DNA from 2 places in the Edwardsiella tarda ATCC 15947 genome. Region 1 is predicted to be linked to the other one. Evidence: riboswitches for the same ligand, from Rfam matches in the RefSeq annotation. Region 1 holds a riboswitch; the other holds the start of a gene.
What was found. Region 1 has a riboswitch for thiamine pyrophosphate ahead of thiE (thiamine phosphate synthase). Riboswitches for the same ligand answer to the same signal wherever they lie in the genome.
Positions count from the first base shown of each region.

Region 2: another riboswitch for thiamine pyrophosphate. It lies ahead of thiC (phosphomethylpyrimidine synthase ThiC); the one in region 1 lies ahead of thiE (thiamine phosphate synthase).

Region 1 is NZ_CP084506.1:2,625,824-2,629,066, forward strand. Features, by position in the region: gene DCL27_RS12180 (glycerol dehydrogenase) at 1-413, shown strand, start outside; gene thiE (thiamine phosphate synthase) at 555-1,190, opposite strand; TPP riboswitch at 1,396-1,496, opposite strand; gene DCL27_RS12190 (hypothetical protein) at 2,141-2,773, shown strand; gene pflB (formate C-acetyltransferase) at 2,851-3,243, opposite strand, start outside.
Region 2 is NZ_CP084506.1:3,371,069-3,374,311, forward strand. Features, by position in the region: gene hemE (uroporphyrinogen decarboxylase) at 1-553, opposite strand, end outside; gene nudC (NAD(+) diphosphatase) at 601-1,380, opposite strand; TPP riboswitch at 1,535-1,650, shown strand; gene thiC (phosphomethylpyrimidine synthase ThiC) at 1,755-3,243, shown strand, end outside.

The DNA.
Region 1 (3,243 bases):
TGGATAATATCGTCGAGGCCAATACCTACTTGAGTGGGCTAGGATTTGAAAGCGCCGGGCTCGCCGCGGCTCACGCGATCCACAACGGCCTGACGGTGCTGGAAGAGTGCCATAAGATGTACCATGGGGAGAAGGTCGCCTTCGGCACGCTATGCCAGTTGGTGCTACAAAACAGCGACAGCGAGCAGATCGAGACGGTACTCGATTTCTGTGTACGGGTCGGGCTCCCCGTCACCCTCGCACAGTTGGGGATCGAGGATGGACCGCAACTGAACGAGAAGATTATGGCCGTGGCGCAAGCCAGTTGCGCCAAGGGCGAGACCATCCATAACATGCCCTTTAGCGTCACACCGGCACAGGTCTACGCCGCGATCCTGGCCGCCGATCGGTTAGGGCGAGCCTGGTTAGCGTAAGCCTCATGGCGGGGCCACTCAACGCCCCGCCTAATCCGTGTCCTGATGCTGGAGAGGCCTACGCCACCCAGCTAACGCCACCATAAAGCCAATGAGGCACGCCTCGTTGCCGTTAGCCGACGTCGTATCGGCCTAGGCGGCTCACTCGCCCCCGGCACCGGCCAGCGCCAACAAGTGTGCCGTGGCCTCGCGCCAATCCGCCGCCTGGGTAATGGCGCTGATCACCGCCACGCTGCCGACACCGGTCGCCAATACCGCAGGCACCCGCGCCAGAGTGATCCCCCCGATGGCGACAGTCGGGTAATCACCCAGACGTTGAATGTGACGCGCCAACTGTGCGATCCCTTGCGGCGCCGAAGGCATCTGCTTGCTCTGGGTGGGAAAGACCTGCCCCAACGCAATATACGAGGGACGCGCCGCGAGTGCGACCTCGATCTCCATATCGTCATGAGTAGAAACCCCCAGGCGTAATCCCGCCGCCCGAATCGCCGCCAGATCCGTCGCAGCCAGATCCTCCTGACCGAGATGTACGCCATAGGCTTGGTGCTTGATCGCCAGGCGCCAATAGTCGTTGATAAATAACCGGGCTTGATAACGACGACCTAGCTCAATCGCCGCCTTCACCGCCTCCTCCAACTGTTCGTCATCGCGATCCTTGATGCGTAACTGTAAGGTTCGTACCCCGGCCTCCAGCAGGCGCGCGATCCACTCGACGCTGTCGACCACGGGATAGGCGCCTAAGCGAAAGGGCACCGGCGGGAAATCAGGCTGATACATCAGGCATTCTCCTTGCGTAAAACGAGGCGGACTCCCCCTAGGGGGAATCGACGCCGATTCATGGGCGCGACACGCGCTGGACAAGGCGAGATAGACCTGTCGGCGCGGGGACTTGAACGAATGACATCCTCCGCCCCTAAGGCGGAAATGCAGCTTGTCGGACGACGGATAACGCCAGAGAGGCTTTCACCTGACGTGAGGTGATAACACGAAGACGCTTGTTCCCTTCGCAGGTATCAGCCTGATCAGGTTCTGCGGATCCCGAATCAACGGTCTCAGCCCAACGGGGCACTCCGACAAGATAACGCCTCGCTCGGCGAGCGGGGAAGCAGGGTAAACTACGCGTTAACAGGCGCGATCTCAAGCGGCGAGGGAGGATAATCGCCGCGACATCACGCGCCGGCGTCTCCCCCCGCCACGCTCGGCGCGCCCCTCTCAGAGTCGGCAACACGCGCCACTATCGCTTAATCTGGCAAGCCAACGATCGGGTGAGTCCCCCGCGAGAACGAGTCGGGGAGATGGCAACAATAACGGTGTCGCGATCCCCTCTCCGTCTGCAACTGGCTGTTATCAAAAGACAGGGTCTATTTATTCTGTCAGCCAGGCCGCCGTCATAATGACCTCACTCACCACGCGGAACGACATGGCTAGGCCACCCACCAGCCAACCTCGTCAGGAAACACCAACACCCCATGTCAAGCAATAAATATCAGCATATTAAATTCTGCTTACCTGTGTGTGTAACTGCATAACAGCCAAGTTATTAGCTATAAGAACAAAATAAATAAAATATAGAAAATAATAAAATACATTCACTTTAATAAACCAGAAAATAAAAATAACCGAAATGAATAATATGGAAAAGCCAGCCCAATCCAGTTATATCTCAAGATAAGGAGCCGTCCAGCGCAATACGCAACAAGCCGCGAATAAAAATAACAGAGTAGATAATGAAAATAACGATATCACTCGGTGATATATTCCTATTTATTATGATCATCGCGATCACACTCTATGCCATCTGGCTGCCGCCATCCGGCGAGCCCGCATGGTTAGCCTCATCGATTGACTATATTGAGCAGGGACAGGCGCTATGGCTCGCCTTTGTCGTGTTGTTTATCCCCTACCGTTGCTGGCGCGAACGGCTCGACGCGGGTGACCGCCGCTTCTGGTACTGGGCTACCCTATGGTGGCTCACCCTGTTAGGGCGCAGCATCAGTTGGGGGCGGTTCTATTTCCCCCATGGGCCACGGCTACTCTTTCATGGCATCGCTGCCCTACTGATCGCCGCACTGCTACTCTCGCTACTCTCCTCTCAGTTACGTCGTGCCATCGCCGCACGCTACCGTCTGCACCCGATCCCCATATGGCGTCTGGTGGCGGTAGTGTTAGCCTTCGCCGGTGCCGACGCCGTCGAGCATCAACGTGCGCTTGCCCACCCTCTCCTATCCAGTGCGAGCCCTTACCGAGATCTGATTGAAGAGTTATATGAATGCCCGTTTCTGATCGGCCTGTTTCTTATCACGTTGCACATGTTGAACCACGAGCGATATTTACGGCGACAACGCGCATCCAAGGCATAGAAAATAGAAAAAATGAGGCCGCCCAGAAGGACGGCTCCGCGACATAGACGACTCAACGACCGCCTCCACGCCAAGCGTTAGAAACAACGGGTAAAGGTACGTGAGATGACATCCTGCTGCTGCTCTCGCGTGAGCGCATTAAAACGCACGGCGTAACCCGATACGCGAATCGTCAGATTGGGGTAATTCTCTGGATGCGCGATCGCATCCAGTAACATCTCCCGATTCATCACATTCACGTTGAGATGTTGCCCCCCTTCCACCCCATCCTGATGGTGGAAGTAGCCATCCAATAGTCCCACCAGATTCGTCTTACGCGTCTCCTCCTCCTTGCCCAAGGCCTGCGGGACGATGGAGAAGGTATAAGAGATACCATCCTTGGCATAGGTAAAGGGCAACTTGGCCACCGAGGTCAATGAAGCCACGGCCCCGCAGCGATCGCGGCCATGCATCGGGTTAGCCCCCGGAGC
Region 2 (3,243 bases), 750 kb from region 1:
ACTTATCCAGTAGGTGATGTAGGGCCGCCGGATCGGCATACATCATCTTCTTAATCTTGGTGAAGGCCTTACTACTACCGCCCTCGACCATATAGGTCGCTAACGTCCAGGGGCTACCGGAGAAACCGATCAACGGCACGGCACCCTGCAGGTTACGCCGGATGGTGCGCACCGCTGCCATCACATAACCCAGCTCCTGTTCCGGATCGGGAATAGGCAGCCGATCGATGTCGGCGCGGCAGGTAATCGGCCGCGTAAAGCGTGGCCCTTCGCCCGCCTCGAAGTAGAGTCCCAAGCCCATGGCATCCGGCACCGTGAGAATATCCGAAAACAGGATCGCCGCATCCAGAGGGAAACGACGCAACGGCTGTAAGGTGACTTCACAGGCCAGTTCGGCATTCTTACACAGGGCGATGAAGTCACCGGCCTGGGCACGCGTGGCATTGTACTCCGGCAGATAACGCCCAGCCTGGCGCATCATCCATACCGGGGTCATGTCGACCGGCTGGCGCAACAGCGCACGCAGATAGCGATCGTTCTTCAGTTCGGACATCCTTCGGCTCCTATTATTATTTTATGGCATTGTAGCATGTGGGTGACTCATTCATGCTGCGCCCGGCACAGCGCAACGGTGTCCTCGATCAGACGTCGCGCCACCGTACCGGCCGGGGGTAACTGGGGCAGACGATCGTAACGATACCACCCCGCCTCCTGTAGCTCTTTGGGGTCGTGGCGTAGCTCGCCCGCGGCATAATCGGCCAAGAAGGCCATCATCAGAGAGTGGGGAAAAGGCCACGGCTGCGAGGCGACGTAACGCAGATTCCTAATCTGTAAATTGCTCTCCTCCATGATCTCACGCGCGGCGGCCTGCTCCAGCGTCTCCCCCACCTCGACAAAGCCCGCCAGGACGGTATAGATACCATTACGGTGGCGATTATGCCGAGCCAGCAGGATATGATCGTCCCGACGAATGGCGACGATGATACAGGGAGCAATCTGTGGGTAATAGCGTTGTTGGCAGTGAGCGCACAGACAGGCCCATTCATGCTGACTCGCCTGCATCGGCTGGCCGCAGTAACCGCAGAACCGATGGGACTGGAAAAACTCCGCCAACTGTACGCCGCGACCGGCTAATTGAAATAAACCGCGATCGGCGTCGATCAGCTGGCGTACCGTGGTCATCTCTCCATTGCGCTGCTGCCGCACCAGCCATACCGCCATCCCCTGCCACTCACCAATACGGTAGGCCATCTGCCCGACCAACCCCCAGCGTGCCGCGCTACCACAAGGTAGCTCACCCTGCGGCAACCAGATACGCCCCTGATCGCTGACCACCCACCAGCCGTTATCGGCTTCACCTATTTGCTGTACGACTGCCACCGCCTCGACTCCTTCACTCCACTCGTGCCTGCGTTCGCTCCGCCTACGCGCCACCCTGCGAACAAACCATGATTAAACACATTATTAACAATACTTGCAGTTTTCTCACGCCCTCCTTACACTGCCCGCACGCGAGGGTTACCACCCTCGCCGCACCATCTTGTCGGAGTGCCTAGTTGATACCGGGTATCACAGGCTGAGACCGTTAATTCGGGATCCGCGGAACCTGATTGGGTTAATACCCACGAAGGGAACAAGAGTAATCTGCACGTTCAGCCAATCCATGGCTTCACGTTTTTCTTATTCATTACTCCTATCCGAGCTCCAGACAAGCAATTTTTCTCCTATCACGCCTTATGAGGCAGGAATTTGCTATGTCGACTCCAACCATTCCCGATGCGCCACGCCGCCAACGCCGCGCCGAGGCCCAGCGCTTCATCGCTAGCCTCCGCGGCGAAGCCTATCCCAACTCTCGCCGCATCTACCTCCAGGGCTCACGCGCCGATATCCGAGTCCCTCTACGTGAGATCAGTCTCAGCCCAACCCTCGTCGGTGGGACGCCGGAACAACCACAGTGGCGCGACAATGAGGCGGTGGCGGTATACGACACTTCGGGCGCCTATGGCGATCCCCAAGCCTCTCTCGATCTACGCCAAGGCTTACCGGCCATCCGCGCCGCGTGGATCGCAGAGCGTGGCGACACGGAAGTGCTCGCTGGGCGCAGCGCCGATTACACCCGCCAACGTCAAGCCGATCTGGCACTAGAGACGCTGCGCTTTCCCCAGCCTCCCGCTGCGCGTCGCGCGTTACCCGGGAAACGAGTCAGCCAATTGCATTATGCCCGCCAGGGCATCATCACCCCGGAGATGGAGTTTATTGCCCTGCGCGAGAACATGGGGCGTGAACGCATTCGGAGTGGCGTATTACGCCAGCAGCATCCCGGCGAATCCTTCGGCGCCCATCTACCGGAGAACATCACCGCCGAGTTTGTGCGTGCCGAGGTTGCCGCCGGGCGAGCCATCATTCCCGCCAATATCAATCATCCCGAATCCGAGCCGATGATCATCGGCCGTAATTTCCTGGTGAAGGTTAACGCCAACATCGGTAGCTCTTCCGTCACCTCGTCGATTGAGGAGGAGGTCGAGAAGTTGGTGTGGGCCACCCGCTGGGGTGCCGATACGGTGATGGATCTCTCTACCGGACGCTATATTCACGAGACGCGTGAATGGATCTTACGTAACAGCCCAGTCCCTATCGGCACCGTGCCGATTTATCAGGCGTTGGAGAAGGTCAACGGTGTCGCCGAGGATCTCGACTGGCCGCTGTTGCGCGATACCCTGTTGGAGCAAGCGGAGCAAGGCGTAGACTACTTCACCCTGCACGCCGGCGTGTTACTGCGCTATATCCCGCTGACCGCCCAACGCCTGACGGGCATCGTCTCGCGCGGGGGAGCCATCATGGCCAAGTGGTGTCTAGCGCACCATCAGGAGAACTTCATCTATCGCCATTTCCGCGAGATCTGCGAGATCTGTAGCGCCTATGATATTGCGCTCTCATTGGGCGACGGTCTCCGCCCCGGTTCGATCCAGGATGCCAACGATCAGGCCCAGTTCGCCGAGCTGCATACCCTAGGCGAGCTGACCCAGATCGCCTGGGAGTATGATGTCCAGGTGATGATCGAGGGGCCGGGACACGTGCCGATGCAGATGATCCGCCGCAACATGGAGGAGGAGCTCACCCATTGTCACGAAGCGCCCTTCTATACCTTAGGGCCACTCACTACCGATATCGCCCCGGGCTATGACCACTTCACCTCCGGCATTGGTGCGGCACTGATCGGCTGGTTTGGCTGCGCCATGCTGT